Regions from separate parts of the Escherichia sp. B1147 genome, predicted to be linked through region 4. Evidence: predicted binding sites of a transcription regulator. Region 4 holds the regulator's gene; each other region holds the start of a gene.

The links. The regulator CRP, encoded in region 4, controls carbon source genes, mostly activating them, when cyclic AMP is high. The targets are predictions, from matches to a motif close to ATGTGANNNNNNTCACAT.
Region 1: the regulator CRP is predicted to act here: its motif matches at 2,537-2,554, upstream of udp (uridine phosphorylase).
Region 2: the regulator CRP is predicted to act here: its motif matches at 1,780-1,797, upstream of glpT (glycerol-3-phosphate transporter).
Region 3: the regulator CRP is predicted to act here: its motif matches at 2,438-2,455, upstream of hpt (hypoxanthine phosphoribosyltransferase).

What each region holds. Positions count from the first base shown of each region.
Region 1 covers NZ_LFHY01000026.1:67,184-71,868, reverse strand. The annotation lists gene A9180_RS21855 (tripartite tricarboxylate transporter permease) at 1-1,465, shown strand, start outside; gene udp (uridine phosphorylase) at 1,648-2,412, opposite strand; gene A9180_RS21845 (dienelactone hydrolase family protein) at 2,674-3,489, shown strand; gene metE (5-methyltetrahydropteroyltriglutamate--homocysteine S-methyltransferase) at 3,529-4,685, opposite strand, start outside.
Region 2 covers NZ_LFHY01000005.1:329,934-334,618, reverse strand. The annotation lists gene glpQ (glycerophosphodiester phosphodiesterase) at 1-308, opposite strand, end outside; gene glpT (glycerol-3-phosphate transporter) at 313-1,671, opposite strand; gene glpA (anaerobic glycerol-3-phosphate dehydrogenase subunit A) at 1,943-3,571, shown strand; gene glpB (glycerol-3-phosphate dehydrogenase subunit GlpB) at 3,561-4,685, shown strand, end outside.
Region 3 covers NZ_LFHY01000002.1:78,944-83,628, forward strand. The annotation lists gene A9180_RS00605 (ABC transporter permease) at 1-39, opposite strand, end outside; gene A9180_RS00610 (ABC transporter ATP-binding protein) at 36-962, opposite strand; gene can (carbonate dehydratase) at 1,071-1,733, shown strand; gene hpt (hypoxanthine phosphoribosyltransferase) at 1,774-2,310, opposite strand; gene gcd (quinoprotein glucose dehydrogenase) at 2,516-4,685, shown strand, end outside.
Region 4 covers NZ_LFHY01000008.1:13,825-18,509, reverse strand. The annotation lists gene argD (bifunctional acetylornithine/succinyldiaminopimelate transaminase) at 1-648, shown strand, start outside; gene A9180_RS07430 (YccS/YhfK family putative transporter) at 742-2,832, opposite strand; gene crp (cAMP-activated global transcriptional regulator CRP) at 2,883-3,515, opposite strand; gene A9180_RS07415 (OsmC family protein) at 3,817-4,221, shown strand; gene A9180_RS07410 (phosphoribulokinase) at 4,276-4,685, opposite strand, start outside.

The DNA.
Region 1 (4,685 bases), on a different contig from region 4:
GGGCTTATCGACATTACTCAATAATCCTCAGGCGCTGCTGTTTGCCACGTTTGGGGTGATGCTGGGGATTGTGATTGGCGCCCTGCCCGGTTTAACAGCGACCATGGGTGTGGCGATTTTGCTGCCTTTCACCTATGGCATGGAGCCCGTTTCTGGCTTGTTGATGATTTGCGGCGTCTTTTTTGGTGGTGTGTATGGTGGTTCTATCACCGCTATTTTGCTCAAAATTCCCGGAACGCCTGCCGCCGCTGCCACCGCCATTGACGGTTATGAGCTAACGAAACAGGGAAAAGCCGGGCTGGCGTTGAGTGCCGCCACGTTCTCTTCCTTTAGTGGCGGAACGATCAGCATCATTGTGCTGATGTTTCTCTCTCCGGTGCTTGCCAGTTGGGCGTTGAAATTTAGTGCCTCAGAGTCCTTCGCCCTGGCAACTTTTGGGTTGAGTATTATTGCCAGTATTTCCGGTGAGTCATTGATTAAAGGGCTGATTGCCGGGGTTGGCGGATTGCTGATCGCAACGATAGGTCTTGATCCTATGGGCGGCTTTCCTCGTTTTACGGGCGGATTTGTGGAGCTGATGAATGTGCCATTTATCCCAGTGATGATTGGTTTATTCGCTGCTTCAGAAGCATTCCGCTCTATGGAGCAAAATCAGCATATTCGTCAGGGCGCGAAGGTGGCTATCGGCAGTCTGTTACTGCCCTGGCAAACGCTACGCCGCATCGCATTAACCATTTTGCGATCATCGGGATTAGGGGTTTTTATCGGCATGATCCCCGGTGCAGGGGCGGATATTGCGGCTTTTGTTGCCTATAACGAAACTCGTCGTTTCAGTAAGACACCAGAAAACTTTGGTAAGGGTGAAATTAAAGCTGTGGCTTCCTGCGAGGCAGGCGCGAATGGCTGCACCGGTGGCGCATTGTTACCTATGTTAACGCTGGGGATCCCAGGCGATGCGGTAACCGCCATCATGCTGGGCGCGTTAACGTTACAAGGGATGCAGCCAGGCCCGCTGATGTTTACCGACCACGGCGATATGGTTTATACACTGTTTGTCGGCATGATCTTCTGTTACTTCATGTTGTTAGTGCTTGGACTGCTCTCTCTGAAAGTCATCGGTAACGTCGTGAAAATCCCCGGCAATATTCTCACGCCGATGATCCTCGCACTTTGTGTTGTCGGGACTTATGCGCTAAACAACAGCCTATTTGACGTGGGCATTATGTTAATTGCGGGCGTGGTGGGCTATTTCATGCAGAAAGGGGGATATCCGGCGTCGCCAGTGGTCCTGGCATTGATTATGGGGCCAATGGCGGAAAGTAATTTTCGCCGCGCGCTGTCGCTTTCAGGGGGGTCACTCGACTTTCTGTATACCCGACCGATTACCCTGGCATTGCTGACTCTGGCAGCCTTTACGTTACTGACGCCAATAATCCGCAAAATTATGCGCTTACGGCGTCAGTAATTGATATCGCTCCCCGAAGTTGGGGAGTGTGAGACTGATGACAAACGCTAAATTGCCTGATGCGCTACGCTTATCAGGCCTACCTAAGAAATGCAATATATTGAATTTGCATACTTTTGTAGGCCGGATAAGGCGTTCACGCCGCATCCGGCATGAATAAATCGCATTTTATCAACAAGTTGTCATTTCAGCAGACGACGCGCCGCTTCCACCACGATTTTCACCGCATGGCTTTCGGTTTGTTTCATCGTCTCGGCATTCGGGATTTCTTGCTGGGTGCGGTTAACGATAACGCCCGCCACCATACCCGCACGCAGGCCCTGGCTTGCGCACATGGTCAGCAGGGTTGCAGATTCCATTTCATAGTTCATCACGCCCATCGCCTGCCACTCTTCCATAGAACCTTTAAAGTGACGAACTACGCGACCAGAGTAAGTATCGTAACGTTCCTGACCTGGGTAGAAGGTATCAGAAGAAGCAGTCACACCAACGTGGGTAGTGGCGCCAATGGATTTCGCCGCTTCAACCAGCGCAGTCGTACATTCAAAATCAGCGACAGCCGGGAACTCCAGCGGAGCGAAGTGCAGGCTCGCGCCATCCAGACGAACAGATGCTGTAGTGACCAGTACATCACCAACATTAATATGCGGCTGAATAGCGCCAGTCGTACCGATACGCAGGAAGGTGCGAATGCCCAGCTGTGCCAGTTCTTCAACGGCAATAGAAGTAGACGGACCGCCGATACCGGTAGAGCAGACAATAACAGGTTTACCATCCAGCTCTGCGCGCCAGGTGGTGAATTCGCGGTGAGATGCCAGCTTAACCGGCTTATCCATCAGCGCGGCGATCTTTTCCACACGATCCGGGTCGCCAGGGACGATGGCAAGCGTAGCCCCTTGTAAATCGTTTTTAGTGAGGCCGAGATGAAAAACATCAGACTTGGACATATACAACTCCTCTGTGAATCGGTTTAGTCAGAAGAAGCAAAAAGACACTTTACCGAAGGATTTAACATTTTTTCGTGACACCCATCACCATGACGCAAATGCGTTGCATACATTTACTTGATAAAAGTGATTTAAATCACATAAATAACTCTTTACCGTGTGTTGTTGCATAAAAGATGAGCCGATTCAGGCAATGTGATTTGTTGCATGCTGACTATAGTTAACATTGCGCAAAATTTTTATAAGGGTACGGAGAATACCATGGCAACAACACAACAATCTGGATTTGCACCTGCTGCATCGCCCCTCGCCTCGACCATCGTTCAGACTCCGGAAGATGCGATTGTCGCAGGGTTCACCTCTATCCCTTCGCAAGGGGATAACATGCCTGCTTACCATGCCCGCCCAAAGCAGAGCGATGGCCCACTGCCAGTGGTCATTGTAGTGCAAGAAATTTTTGGCGTGCATGAACATATCCGCGATATTTGTCGCCGTCTGGCGCTGGAGGGGTATCTGGCTATCGCACCAGAACTCTATTTCCGCGAAGGCGATCCGAATGATTTCGCCGATATCCCGACACTGCTCAGTGGTCTGGTGGCAAAAGTACCTGACTCACAGGTGCTGGCCGATCTTGATCATGTCGCCAGTTGGGCGTCCCGCAACGGCGGCGATGTCCATCGGTTAATGATCACCGGATTTTGCTGGGGCGGACGCATCACCTGGCTGTATGCCGCGCATAATCCACAGTTAAAAGCCGCAGTGGCGTGGTACGGCAAGCTGACGGGCGATAAGTCGCTGAATTCGCCGAAACAACCTGTTGATATCACAACCGATCTTAACGCGCCGGTTCTCGGCTTATATGGCGGTCAGGATACCAGCATTCCGCAGGAGAGCGTCGAAACCATGCGCCAGGCGCTGCGGGCAGCGAACGCGAAAGCAGAGATTATCGTGTACCCGGATGCAGGACATGCGTTCAACGCCGATTATCGCCCGAGCTATCATACTGAATCGGCGAAAGATGGCTGGCAGCGAATGCTGGAATGGTTCAGGCAGTATGGTGGGAAAAAGTCACTGTAATGAGAAAAGGCCGGGTGGTGTTGCCACCCGGTTTGGATTTTATCCCCGACGCAAATTCTGCGCCGCCTGCACCATATTCGCCAGTGCCGCGCGGGTTTCTGGCCAGCCGCGCGTTTTCAGGCCGCAGTCCGGGTTTACCCACAGGCGTTCTGCCGGAATGCGTTTTGCCGCTTTCTTCAGCAGGGATTCAATCCATTCCACGCTCGGTACGTTTGGCGAGTGAATGTCATAGACGCCTGGACCGATTTCATTCGGATAATCAAACTCTTCGAACGACTCCAGCAACTCCATGTCGGAACGCGAGGTTTCGATAGTGATGACGTCTGCATCCAGCGCCGCAATCGAATCCATGATGTCGTTGAACTCGCAATAACACATGTGAGTGTGGATTTGTGTCTCATCCTTCGCCACAGCGGCGTTGATACGGAAAGCCTCCACGCCCCACTGGAGATAGGCGTCCCAGTCACTACGACGCAGCGGTAAACCTTCGCGCAGTGCCGGTTCGTCAATCTGGATGATGCCAATTCCAGCGGCTTCCAGGTCCGCCACTTCATCACGCAGCGCCAGCGCAATCTGTTTAGCGATGGTTTCACGGCTGACATCTTCACGCGGAAACGACCAGCAGAGAATCGTCACCGGGCCGGTCAGCATCCCTTTTACCGGTTTGTCGGTCAGCGATTGGGCGAACGATGCCCACTCAACGGTGATCGGCGCCGGGCGGCTAACGTCACCAATGACAATCGGCGGCTTCACGCAGCGGGAACCGTAGCTCTGTACCCAACCGTTTTGCGTAAAGACAAAACCATCCAGGTGCTCGCCAAAGTATTCCACCATGTCATTACGTTCAGCTTCGCCATGCACCAGCACATCCAGACCTAAACGTTCCTGCTCAACAATGGCCTGCTTGATATGTTCCGCAATGCCCGTGCGGTAGTTATTGGCGTCGAGATTACCCTTTTTGAAATCCAGACGCAGGGTACGAATTTCTGTGGTTTGCGGGAAGGAGCCAATAGTCGTGGTCGGCCATGCGGGCAGTTTAAAACGCGCACGCTGGGCTTCAGCACGCACTTCATAAACATTCGCACGCTGACTGTCCTGGGCGGTGATCGCCGCCAGACGCTTTTCTACTGCCGGATTATGTACACGAGTAGAGTGACGACGCGCCTGAATCGGAGCGCTCCACTCTGCCAGAGCTG
Region 2 (4,685 bases), on a different contig from region 4:
TAATAACGGCCATCTTTACGCGCACGATCCGGGAAACGATCGGCGACATCAGTTACCCGGTCAAGATAGTGGTCATGCAGAACGACCAGATGATCGTCCTTCGTCATCACCAAATCCTGTTCAAGATAATCTGCCCCCTGCGCATACGCCATCGCCTTTGCAGGCAGCGTATGCTCCGGCAAATAACCGCTGGCGCCGCGATGGGCAATCACTATTTTTTCACTGTGATCCGCCGCCATTGCACTGCTTCCCATAATCACTCCACTCATCATGATAGCCATGCTAAGGTTTTTCAGCGTCAATTTCATGCCATTAGCCTCCGTTGCGTTTTTGCTGTAATTCCTGATGGCGACGTTTTTCGCCAATCATCACGACAATTAACAAGATAACCGCCAGGATGCTGCCGCCAATCATCACCATAAAGCCGCCATCCCAGCCGAAGTAGTCAACGGTGTAGCCGACAATCGCGCTTGCCGCTACGGAGCCACCAAGATAACCAAACAGCCCGGTAAAGCCCGCCGCCGTACCTGCTGCTTTCTTCGGCGCCAGTTCCAGCGCGTGCAGACCAATCAGCATGACTGGGCCGTAGATCAGGAAGCCAATAACAATCATACAAATCATATCGACAGTTGGGTTGCCTGCCGGGTTCATCCAGTAAACGATGGTGGCGATAGTCACCAGAGTCATAAAGAAGACGCCAGTTGCCCCACGGTTACCACGGAAAACTTTATCCGACATCCAGCCGCACAGCAGAGTGCCCGGAATGCCCGCATACTCATAGAAGAAGTAGGCCCAGGAGGATTTATCCAGCGCGAAGTGTTTCACCTCTTTCAGGTAAGTCGGTGACCAGTCGAGGATACCGTAGCGCAGCAGATAGACGAACACGTTGGCGATGGCGATGTACCACAGCAGTTTATTCGGCAGCACGTACTGCATGAAAATCTGCTTCGCGGTCAGCTCCTGTTCCGCTTTTTCGTTATAGTCGTCCGGGTAATCATTTTTGTACTCTTCGATCGGCGGCAGGCCACAAGATTGCGGGGTATCGCGCATCATCGCAAATGCGAACAACGCCACCAGAATGGCACAGAAAGCCGGCATATAAAGCGCCGCGTGCCAGTCATTGAACCAGGCCATACCCAGCAGGAACAGCAGCGGCGGAATTCCACCACCGACGTTATGCGCACAGTTCCACACCGACACAATGCCGCCACGTTCTTTCTGCGACCACCAGTGCACCATAGTACGACCGCACGGCGGCCACCCCATCCCCTGGAACCAACCGCAAAGGAATAGCAGCACAAACATTACCGCAATGCTTGATGTCGCCCACGGGACAAAGCCCATAAACAGCATGACTGCCGCCGCCAGGATCAAACCTGCTGGCAGGAAAACGCGCGGATTCGAGCGGTCAGACACCGAACCCATGATGAATTTCGAAAATCCGTAAGCAATTGAGATCCCAGAAAGGGCAAAACCTAAATCACCGCGAGAGAACCCCTGCTCCACCAGATAGGGCATTGCGAGCGCAAAGTTCTTACGAACCAGATAGTAAGCAGCATAGCCAAAGAATATCCCCAGGAAAATTTGCCAGCGCAACCGACGATAGGTCGGATCGATCTCCGCGGCAGGTAAGCGCGCCTTGTGTGGCGCTGGTTTAAAAATACTCAACATTTATAGCCTCCGTGGCCGTGGTCTTATTTATGATTAACAGCCTGATTCAATGGAAGAACCTGCCGTTTCTTGAGTCGCCGCGATGTTAATTAATCATTCATTTCATGAATGTGAATTACCGCACACATTATTAAATAAGATTTACAAAATGTTCAAAATGACGCATGAAATCACGTTTCACTTTCGAATTATGAGCGATTGTGCGCGAAATCAAACAATACATGTTTTTTCTGTGGCTAAATGAGACAAAACGAACTTTTGAGGGATAACAATGAAAACTCGCGACTCGCAAACAAGTGACGTGATTATCATTGGCGGCGGCGCAACAGGAGCCGGTATCGCCCGCGACTGTGCTCTGCGCGGGCTGAAAGTGATTTTGGTAGAACGCCACGACATCGCAACGGGAGCCACCGGGCGTAACCACGGTCTGCTGCACAGCGGCGCACGCTATGCGGTTACCGATGCGGAATCGGCACGCGAATGTATTAGTGAAAACAAGATTTTAAAACGCATTGCGCGTCACTGTGTCGAACCAACCAACGGCCTGTTTATCACCCTGCCGGAAGATGACCTCTCCTTCCAGGCGACTTTTATTCGCGCTTGCGAAGAGGCTGGAATCAGTGCTGAAGCCATTGATCCACAGCAAGCACGCATTATCGAACCTTCCGTTAACCCGGCATTGATTGGCGCGGTAAAAGTTCCGGATGGCACCGTTGACCCATTCCGCCTGACCGCAGCGAACATGCTCGATGCGAAAGAACACGGTGCAGTTATCCTCACCGCCCACGAAGTGACTGGCCTGATTCGTGAAGGCGCGACGGTATGTGGCGTTCGTGTACGGAACCATCTCACTGGCGAAACTCAGGCACTTCATGCGCCTGTAGTAGTGAACGCCGCCGGGATCTGGGGGCAACATATTGCCGAATATGCCGATCTGCGCATTCGTATGTTCCCGGCTAAAGGATCGTTGCTGATCATGGATCACCGCATTAACCAGCATGTGATCAACCGCTGCCGTAAACCTTCCGACGCCGATATTCTGGTGCCTGGCGATACCATTTCGCTGATTGGCACCACCTCATTACGTATTGATTACGACGAAATTGATGACAATCGAGTGACAGCAGAAGAAGTGGATATTCTGCTGCGTGAAGGGGAAAAACTGGCTCCGGTGATGGCGAAAACGCGCATTCTGCGAGCCTACTCTGGCGTACGCCCGCTGGTTGCCAGCGATGACGACCCGAGCGGTCGTAACGTCAGTCGCGGCATCGTGCTGCTCGACCACGCCGAGCGCGACGGCCTGGACGGATTTATTACTATCACTGGCGGTAAACTGATGACTTACCGCCTGATGGCGGAATGGGCTACGGATGCCGTCTGCCGCAAGCTTGGCAACACACGCCCCTGCACTACCGCTGACCTGGCGCTGCCTGGCTCACAAGAACCGACAGAAGTCACACTGCGCAAAGTGATCTCCCTGCCTGCCCCACTGCGCGGTTCTGCTGTTTATCGTCATGGCGATCGCACCCCCGCCTGGTTAAGTGAAGGCCGTTTGCATCGCAGTCTGGTGTGTGAATGTGAAGCCGTTACCGCTGGCGAAGTTCAGTACGCAGTAGAAAATTTAAACGTCAACAGCCTGCTGGATTTACGTCGTCGCACCCGTGTGGGGATGGGAACTTGCCAGGGGGAACTCTGTGCCTGCCGCGCAGCCGGATTGTTACAACGCTTTAACGTCACCACATCCGCGCAATCTATCGAACAACTTTCCACCTTCCTTAACGAACGCTGGAAAGGTGTGCAGCCCATTGCATGGGGGGACGCACTGCGCGAAAGCGAATTTACCCGCTGGGTTTATCAGGGACTGTGTGGTCTGGAGAAGGAGCAGAAAGATGCGATTTGATACTGTCATTATGGGCGGCGGTCTTGCCGGATTACTCTGCGGCCTGCAATTGCAAAAACACGGCCTGCGCTGTGCCATTGTCACTCGTGGACAAAGCGCTCTGCATTTCTCATCAGGATCGCTGGACTTACTGAGCCACCTGCCAGACGGTCAGCCAGTGGCAGACATTCACGCAGGGCTGGAGTCTTTGTGCCATCAGGCTCCTGCCCACCCTTACAGCCTTCTCGGCCCACAACACGTACTGGATCTCGCTTGTCAGGCGCAGGCATTAATTGCGGAAAGCGGCGCGCAATTGCAGGGCAGCGTAGAACTGGCCCATCAGCGCGTTACCCCGCTCGGCACTTTGCGTTCGACCTGGTTAAGTTCGCCAGAAGTTCCCGTCTGGCCGCTACCCGCGAAGAAGATATGTGTGGTGGGAATTAGCGGTCTGATGGATTTTCAGGCGCATCTTGCGGCGGCTTCGTTGCGCGAACTGGATCTTTCGGTTGAAACTGCTGAAATTGAACTGCCGGAACTGGATGTGCTACGCAATAACGCCACCGAGTTCCGTGCGGTGAATATCGCCCGCTTCCTTAATAACGAAGAAAACTGGCCGCTGTTATTTGACGCACTTATTCCAGTCGCCAATACCTGCGAAATGATCATGATGCCTGCCTGCTTTGGGCTGGCAGATGACAAACTGTGGCGGTGGCTGAACGAGCAATTACCCTGTTCATTAATGCTGCTACCTACACTACCACCTTCAGTACTGGGTATTCGTCTGCAAAACCAGTTACAGCGCCAGTTTGTGCGCCAGGGCGGCGTGTGGATGCCGGGCGATGAAGTGAAAAGTGTGACCTGCCAAAATGGTGTGGTGAGCGAAATCTGGACCCGTAACCACGCCGACATTCCGCTGCGTCCGCGTTTTGCGGTGCTTGCCAGCGGCAGTTTCTTTAGCGGTGGCCTGGTGGCGGAACGTGACAGCATTCGCGAGCCAATTCTCGGCCTTGATGTGCTGCAAACCGCCACGCGGGGTGAGTGGTATAGAAGTGACTTTTTTGCTGCGCAACCGTGGCAACTGTTCGGCGTGACCACTGACGAGGCGCTACGCCCGTCACAAGCTGGTCAAACGGTA
Region 3 (4,685 bases), on a different contig from region 4:
CCAGATGCTTTTTAACGCCACCCAGTAAAGATGCATCATGCGCGATCTCCTTGTTTTTCATTAACCAGTGACACAAACAGCTCTTCCAGACGGTTAGCTTTGTTGCGCATACTTAACACCTGAATGCCCTGCTCACTTAACTGTGTGAATACGCTGTTGATCCCCTGCTCACGCAGCACTTCAACTTCAAGCGTAGCGGTATCCACTAGCCGATACTGGTAACCATCGAGCTTCGGCAACGGGCTTTTCGGCGCAAGGTCGAGAATAAAGGTTTCTGACTTCAGCTTTGCCAACAGTGCCTTCATCGAGGTATTTTCCACCAGCTCACCGTGTTGAATAATGCCGATATTGCGACACAGCATTTCTGCTTCTTCCAGGTAATGCGTGGTGAGAATGATGGTGGTGCCTTTGTCGTTTAAATCCTTCAAAAAGCCCCACATTGAGCGGCGAAGTTCGATATCCACGCCTGCTGTTGGTTCATCCAGAATAAGCAGTTTAGGTTCGTGCATCAGCGCGCGGGCAATCATTAAACGGCGCTTCATCCCGCCCGATAACATACGCGCACGTTCGTTACGCTTTCCCCATAGATCGAGCTGTTTAAGATACTTTTCGCTGCGGATGTACGCTTCTTTGCGCTCTACACCGTAGTACCCCGCCTGATTCACCACAATTTGCTGTACGGTTTCAAACGGGTTGAAGTTAAATTCCTGCGGCACCAGTCCCAACTGACGTTTAGCGTTAACGACATCTTTCTCAAGATCGTAACCAAATACGCTGACCCGCCCGGAGGTTTTATTTACCAGAGAGCTGATAATACCGATAGTGGTCGATTTCCCGGCCCCGTTCGGCCCGAGAAGCGCATAAAAATCACCCGCTTCGACCTGCAAATCTATTCCACGAAGCGCCTGAACGCCGCCTGGATAGGTTTTTTTAAGCTGTTGAAGTTCCAGTGCAATGGTCATAAATTTTTACTTACCTTACGTTCTTACACTTTATCTGTGGTTTAAATCGTCCCGGAGTTGCCCTATATTAGCCAAACGTAATTATTTGGTTACAGGTCGTTAACCTCCATGAAAGACATAGATACACTCATCAGCAATAATGCACTATGGTCAAAAATGCTGGTGGAAGAGGATCCCGGGTTTTTTGAGAAACTGGCACAAGCGCAAAAACCGCGCTTTCTATGGATTGGATGTTCCGACAGTCGCGTTCCTGCTGAACGTTTAACAGGTCTTGAGCCCGGCGAACTTTTTGTTCACCGTAATGTTGCTAACCTGGTCATTCACACCGATCTGAACTGCCTCTCCGTGGTTCAGTATGCAGTGGATGTTCTCGAAGTTGAACACATTATTATCTGTGGCCACTATGGTTGCGGCGGCGTGCAAGCGGCGGTTGAAAACCCGGAACTGGGGCTAATCAACAACTGGCTGCTGCACATCCGCGATATCTGGTTCAAACATAGCTCATTGCTCGGCGAAATGCCGCCGGAACGTCGTCTGGATACCCTGTGCGAACTGAACGTTATGGAACAGGTATATAACCTGGGTCACTCCACCATTATGCAATCAGCGTGGAAACGCGGGCAGAAAGTCACCATTCACGGCTGGGCCTACGGCATTCACGACGGCTTACTGCGTGACCTGGATGTCACAGCCACCAACCGCGAAACCCTTGAGCAACGTTACCGTCACGGGATTTCCAACCTCAAGCTGAAGCACATCAATCACAAATAAATTCGCCATGCCGGATGCAACACATCCGGCAAATCCGCACTTACTCGTCCAGCAGCACCACTTTGCCGATATACGGCAGATGACGGTAACGCTGTGCGTAATCAATACCGTAACCCACCACAAATTCATCCGGGATCGAGAAACCGATAAATTCTACCGGGACGTTCACTTCACGACGGGACGGTTTATCCAGCAGCGTACAAATCGCCAGCGACTTCGGTTCGCGCAGGCTTAAGATTTCACGCACTTTCGACAGTGTATTACCCGAGTCGATGATATCTTCAACAATCAGCACGTCCTTGCCACGGATATCTTCATCCAGATCTTTGAGGATTTTCACATCACGGGTGGTGGACATGCCGCTACCGTAGCTGGAGGCGGTCATAAAGTCGACTTCATGAGATACCTGAACTTCACGGCACAGGTCCGCCATAAACATAAATGAGCCTCGCAGCAGACCTACCAGCACCATATCGCTGCCGCTGTCTTTGTAACGCTCAGTAATCTGACGACCCAGTTCGGCGATACGCGCTTTAATCTCCGCTTCGGGGATCATTACTTCTACAGTATGTTTCATATCTCTAACCATATGATTTAAAAACAAATCACTTCGCACGGGCGGGATTCAGCACCGCAACAAAGCGCAAGACACGCAGTATACCAGCAAAACGATTCATTGGCGGAATCTGTTAATAAAGCTCAAATTGTGATGACGATCACACATGTTAAAACCTATAATTAATTGCTACTAAAATATTAATGAATTGAAATGGTGTCTCTTTATGGCAATTAACAATACCGGCTCGCGACAATTACTCGTGACGCTAACAGCCCTTTTTGCAGCGCTTTGCGGGCTGTATCTTCTCATTGGCGGAGGCTGGCTGGTCGCGATTGGCGGCTCCTGGTACTACCCTATCGCTGGCCTTGTGATGCTTGGCATCGCCTGGATGCTGTGGCGCAGTAAACGCGCCGCGCTTTGGCTGTATGCGGCTCTGCTGCTCGGCACCATGATTTGGGGTGTCTGGGAGGTCGGTTTTGATTTCTGGGCGTTGACTCCGCGCAGCGATATTCTGGTCTTCTTCGGCATCTGGCTGATCCTGCCGTTTGTCTGGCGTCGCCTGGTCATTCCTGCCAGCGGCGCAGTTGCCGCACTGCTAGTCGCACTGTTGATTAGCGGCGGTATCCTCACTTGGGCAGGATTTAACGATCCGCAAGAAATCAACGGCACCTTAAGCGCCGATGCCACGCCAGCAGAAGCCATCTCCCCCGTTGCCGATCAGGACTGGCCTGCCTATGGCCGCAATCAGGAAGGCCAACGCTTTTCGCCGCTGAAGCAAATTAACGCCGATAACGTCCACAACCTGAAAGAAGCATGGGTGTTCCGCACGGGCGATGTCAAACAGCCGAATGATCCGGGCGAAATCACCAATGAAGTGACGCCAATTAAAGTGGGCGACACGCTTTACCTGTGTACCGCTCACCAGCGTCTGTTTGCACTCGATGCTGCCAGCGGAAAAGAAAAATGGCATTACGATCCTGAGCTGAAAACCAACGAGTCATTCCAGCACGTAACCTGTCGCGGCGTCTCTTATCATGAAGCCAAAGCTGAAACTGCCTCGCCGGAAGTGATGGCGGATTGCCCGCGTCGTATCATTCTTCCGGTCAATGATGGTCGCCTGATTGCGATTAACGCTGAAAACGGCAAGCTGTGCGAAACCTTCGCCAATAAAGGCGTGCTCAATCTGCAAAGCAATATGCCGGACACCAAACCGGGCCTGTATGAGCCGACTTCGCCGCCGATTATCACCGATAAAACCATCGTGATGGCTGGTTCAGTCACCGATAACTTCTCAACCCGCGAAACGTCTGGCGTGATTCGTGGTTTTGATGTCAACACCGGAGAGCTGCTGTGGGCCTTTGATCCGGGCGCGAAAGATCCGAACGCGATCCCGTCTGACGAGCACACCTTTACCTTTAACTCGCCAAACTCCTGGGCTCCAGCGGCCTATGACGCGAAGCTGGATCTGGTTTATCTGCCAATGGGCGTGACCACGCCAGATATCTGGGGCGGTAACCGCACAGCGGAACAAGAACGTTTTGCCAGCTCGATTCTGGCGCTGAATGCCACCACCGGGAAACTGGCGTGGAGTTACCAGACCGTTCACCACGACCTGTGGGATATGGATCTTCCGGCACAACCGACGCTTGCAGATATCACCGTTAACGGTCAGAAGGTGCCGGTCATTTACGCTCCGGCGAAAACTGGCAACATTTTTGTGCTCGATCGTCGTAATGGCGAACTGGTGGTTCCGGCCCCGGAAAAACCAGTTCCACAAGGCGCAGCGAAAGGCGATTACGTCACCCCTACCCAACCGTTCTCTGAACTGAGTTTCCGTCCGACGAAAGATTTAAGCGGTGCGGATATGTGGGGCGCCACCATGTTTGACCAGCTGGTGTGCCGCGTGATGTTCCACCAAATGCGCTATGAAGGTATTTTTACCCCGCCATCTGAACAGGGTACGCTGGTATTCCCGGGTAATCTGGGGATGTTCGAATGGGGCGGGATTTCCGTTGATCCGAATCGTGAAGTGGCAATTGCCAACCCAATGGCGCTGCCGTTTGTTTCAAAACTGATCCCACGCGGTCCTGGCAACCCGATGGAACAGCCAAAAGATGCTAAAGGCACGGGTACGGAATCCGGTATTCAGCCACAGTACGGCGTGCCGTATGGCGTCACGCTTAACCCGTTCCTTTCGCCGTTTGGTCTGCCGTGTAAACAGCCAGCATGGGGCTACATCTCGGCGCTGGATCTGAAAACCAACGAAGTGGTGTGGAAGAAACGCATTGGTACGCCGCAGGACAGCATGCCGTTCCCGATGCCCGTTCCGGTGCCGTTCAATATGGGTATGCCAATGCTTGGCGGGCCAATCTCCACGGCAGGTAACGTGTTGT
Region 4 (4,685 bases):
GTTGAGCCGATCCAGGGCGAGGGCGGCGTGACGGCTGCGACGCCAGAGTTTTTGCAGGGCTTGCGCGAGCTGTGCGATCAACATCAGGCATTATTGGTGTTTGATGAAGTGCAGTGCGGGATGGGGCGGACAGGCGATTTGTTTGCTTACATGCACTACGGTGTGACGCCGGATATTCTGACCTCTGCGAAAGCGTTAGGCGGCGGCTTCCCGATTAGCGCCATGCTGACCACGGCGGAAATTGCTTCTGCGTTTCATCCTGGTTCTCACGGTTCCACCTACGGCGGTAATCCTCTGGCCTGTGCAGTAGCGGGCGCGGCGTTTGATATCATCAATACCCCTGAAGTGCTGGAAGGCATTCACGCGAAACGCCAGCGTTTTGTTGACCATTTGCAGAAGGTAGATCAGCAGTTTGATGTGTTTAGCGATATTCGCGGTATGGGGTTGTTGATTGGCGCAGAGCTTAAGCCGCAGTACAAAGGTCGGGCGCGTGATTTCCTGTATTCGGGCGCAGAGGCTGGCGTAATGGTGCTGAATGCCGGACCGGATGTGATGCGTTTTGCACCGTCGCTGGTGGTGGAAGATGCGGATATTGATGAAGGGATGCAACGTTTTGCCAACGCGGTGGCGAAGGTGGTTGGGGCGTAAATAAGACGCGGTAAGCGTCGCATCAGGCAAAGGGTGTCGGATGCGGCGTGAACGCCTTATCCGACCTACGGTTTGCTTCTGGCAATGATGATATTACGCCTTCGAATCCCGTAACTTCCGATTCAACCAAATCCCGTGATGCGGTCGCTGCCGCCAGGCCATCGCTGAAATGGTGTGCATCGTATTCAGATGGCCAATAACCCGTTGTAAATGCTGTTCCAGGGTACCAGCCGCGCCTTCGTGCGGCAGCATCTCTGGCGAGTCTATGATATTGGCGTCACCAGAACTACCCGGTTCGTCATACTCCAGCCGCTGCTGACAGCGTTGAATAGCGATTTCACAAGACTGCAAATACTCCTGCGCCAGCTCCGGCGGCAATGCCCGGTGCTCCCGCGCCAGCGTGGTCATGGCATTAATATGTTCAACAATAAACTGACTGTGCGTTACCCACAGTTTCATGTCTGCCAGATAATGGCTATTAAACGCCGGTTCCTGCATCGCCTGATTTAATGAGTTATACAGAGTGTTATGTGCCTGATTTACCCGCATTCGCTGCCAGGCCAGTGGCGTAGGTTGTGGATCTTTACTCAGGATCAGACGAATCGCTTCCTGGTAGGTTTCTAAGGCGTCATGGGCGTTTTTACGCAATAAACCACTCTGCCACTGCGGCCACAGCCATACCGTGCCGCCGAAGGCAATCAAACAACCAATAATGGTATCGATAAGACGGGGAATGATGTATTGCTCGCCGTTTAGCCACAACAGTTGCAGGGTATACACCGCGGTAATGGTAAAGCCGACTGTCGCCCAGCCGTAGTTTTTGCGCAATATCAGATAGCTGGCGAGCGTGGTAAACAGCATCAACGTCAGGGTGTAACCTTCGGGAATTTTAAAGTGCAGCGCCACGCCCGCAATGATTAACCCGACCACGGTCCCCACGGAGCGATTCACAATCCTCAGACGGGTCGCGCCGTAACCATTCTGTGTCACCAGCAACACCGTCATCAGGATCCAATACGACTTCGGCAGATGCAGCGCGGTCCCCATCAAACTGGCAACGCTTAACATCACGCTCAGTCGTCCGGCATTACGTAGTGCTGGCGATTTCAGGGAAAGATAACTTTTTAGCGCCGGAAGTAACGGCATTCGTCGCTGTTTATCCGCCAGCAGATCGCGGGCATAAAGCGGTTTCTGGGTACGCAGCACTCGAGCGATGCGGCTGAAGTGCCAGTAGCAGAATTGCCCCACAGGGTTATCCGGATGCTGGCGGGCGATTTTCTCCAGTGCGCCAATTTGCTTTTCCATCGTAAAACGCGTCGGCAGGCGATGGTAAAGAATGTCATCAGCCAGCACGCGCAGGCGAGCGGCGACGGTTTGCGCATTCCAGCGGATAACTTCTTCTGCATGGCTACGCTCGACCAGCTTTTGCACCTCTTCAGGTTGATGCAAACTGACCGAAATATGTTCCTGTAAATCCAGTGCTTCCTGAAAAATGCGCAACATCCGCTTGTAATCGGTATTATTTTGCGCGGAAAGCATGTGCATTTGCTGATAGCACTGGGTAATCAAATCGACCGCTTTTTGCTGGCGTACCAGCAGTGGCGGGAGTGCTTTTTCAGGATCGGTATGCTGAGTGAGCAGACTGTATTTGATTTCACAGTAATCAGCCAGTTCACGGTAGAGCAGACTAAGTGACTCGCGTAGGGGCTGTTCGCGCCAGAGCCAGAACCAGAACCAGTTAAACAGTCCGTACCAGAGCGTGCCTAACGCGTAGATGAGCAACGGTTCCCAGACCGGCATATATCCCGCCAGACTGAGTGTAAAAATGGCGGCGAGTAACGATGCGGGAAGCAATTTTGCGTGCAATGGCCCAAGCTCGGCAGTGACGCCAAGTACCAGCGTTAACCCGGTCAGCAAAAAGGGCAGGGGGATATCTTTTTCCAACAGCAGCTGTGTCAGTAAGCTACAGGTAGCAAACAGCGACGCGCCAATAATCAGGCGTTTGAAAAAACGTTTATGGGGGGTATCAAGCCCCGCAATGTTGCAACAGGCAGGGACGAGTGAAAACAGCAGGCCGAGTCTTAATTCGCCAAACAACAGACCAACGGCCACGGGCAAACATAGCACCAGAGTTTGTCGTAGTGCATAGTTGATATCAGGATGATAAATCAGTCTGCGCCACATCGGTTTAAACAAAATGGCGCGCTACCAGGTAACGCGCCACTCCGACGGGATTAACGAGTGCCGTAAACGACGATGGTTTTACCGTGTGCGGAGATCAGGTTCTGATCTTCCAGCATCTTCAGAATGCGCCCTACGGTTTCACGAGAACAGCCGACAATTTGACCAATTTCCTGACGGGTAATTTTAATTTGCATACCGTCCGGGTGAGTCATTGCATCGGGTTGTTTCGCCAGATTCAGCAGCGTCTGCGCGATGCGACCTGTAACGTCGAGGAACGCAAGGTTTCCGACTTTCTCTGAAGTGACTTGCAGACGACGCGCCATTTGCGCGGAGAGACGCATCAGAATATCCGGGTTCACCTGAATTAATTGACGAAATTTTTTGTAGGAAATTTCAGCTACTTCACAGGCGGTTTTTGCACGTACCCATGCGCTACGTTCCTGGCCTTCTTCAAACAGGCCCAATTCGCCAATAAAATCACCCTGATTCAGATAGGAGAGGATCATTTCTTTACCCTCCTCGTCTTTGATCAGCACTGCCACAGAGCCTTTAACGATGTAGTACAGCGTTTCCGCTTTTTCACCCTGGTGAATAAGCGTGCTCTTGGATGGGTACTTATGAATGTGGCAATGAGACAAGAACCATTCGAGAGTCGGGTCTGTTTGCGGTTTGCCAAGCACCATGCGCGGTTATCCTCTGTTATAAGCTTTCTCCAGAGCCAGAAAACGCCGCTGTCTCTGGATTGCCGAAATGTGCTTCCCGCTACCTGGGAAGGGGCTATCAACTGAACTGCACGGTAATGTGACGTCCTTTACATACATGCAGTACATCAATGTATTACTGTAGCATCCCGACTGTTTTAGCATAGCTTTCGCTTTGTGTCTCCTGGTGTCTCGCTTCAGCATGACCCAGGTCGCCTTCCGTTGCGCGATTTGGTCAGTACGCGTACTCTGTCAGGAAAACTGACGCAATGGAGTTTCGATTATGCAAGCGCGTGTAAAGTGGGTTGAAGGGTTAACTTTTCTGGGCGAATCCGCCTCTGGTCACCAGATTTTAATGGATGGTAACTCTGGCGATAAAGCGCCAAGCCCGATGGAAATGGTGCTGATGGCGGCGGGTGGCTGTAGCGCCATTGATGTGGTTTCTATCCTGCAGAAGGGGCGTCAGGATGTGGTCGATTGTGAAGTAAAACTGACCTCTGAACGCCGCGAAGAGGCACCGCGCCTGTTTACCCATATCAATTTGCATTTTATCGTCACCGGTCGCGACTTGAAGGATGCAGCGGTTGCGCGTGCGGTGGATCTCTCTGCTGAGAAATATTGTTCAGTGGCGCTGATGCTGGAAAAAGCGGTGAATATTACCCACTCTTATGAAGTGGTTGCTGCGTGATTTAACTACCCCGTTGTGATGCCGGATAGTATTTTATCCGGCTTATTGGTGAAGTTACTCGATTTTCTTCCCTTCCATCAGTCGTTGCACCAGCGGCAGCATAATTAACTCCATTGCCAGACCCATTTTGCCTCCCGGCACCACTAATGTATTGATGTGGGAAATGAACGAACCTTGCAACATCGCCAGCAGCCAGGGGAAATCGATCCCCTCCAGATTACGAAAATGAATCACCACAAAGCTTTCATCCAGCGATGGAATGCCTTTTGCGGCGAAGGGGTTTGAAGTGTCGACGGTGGGGACGCGCTGGAAGTTAAGATGGGTGCGGGAAAACTGCGGCGTGATGTAGTTGATATAGTCTTCCATTGAACGTACAACCGAGTCCATCACCGCTTCTCGTGAGTGTCCGCGCTCGCCGGTGTCACGGATAAGCTTTTGAATCCACTCCAGGTTAACGATAGGCA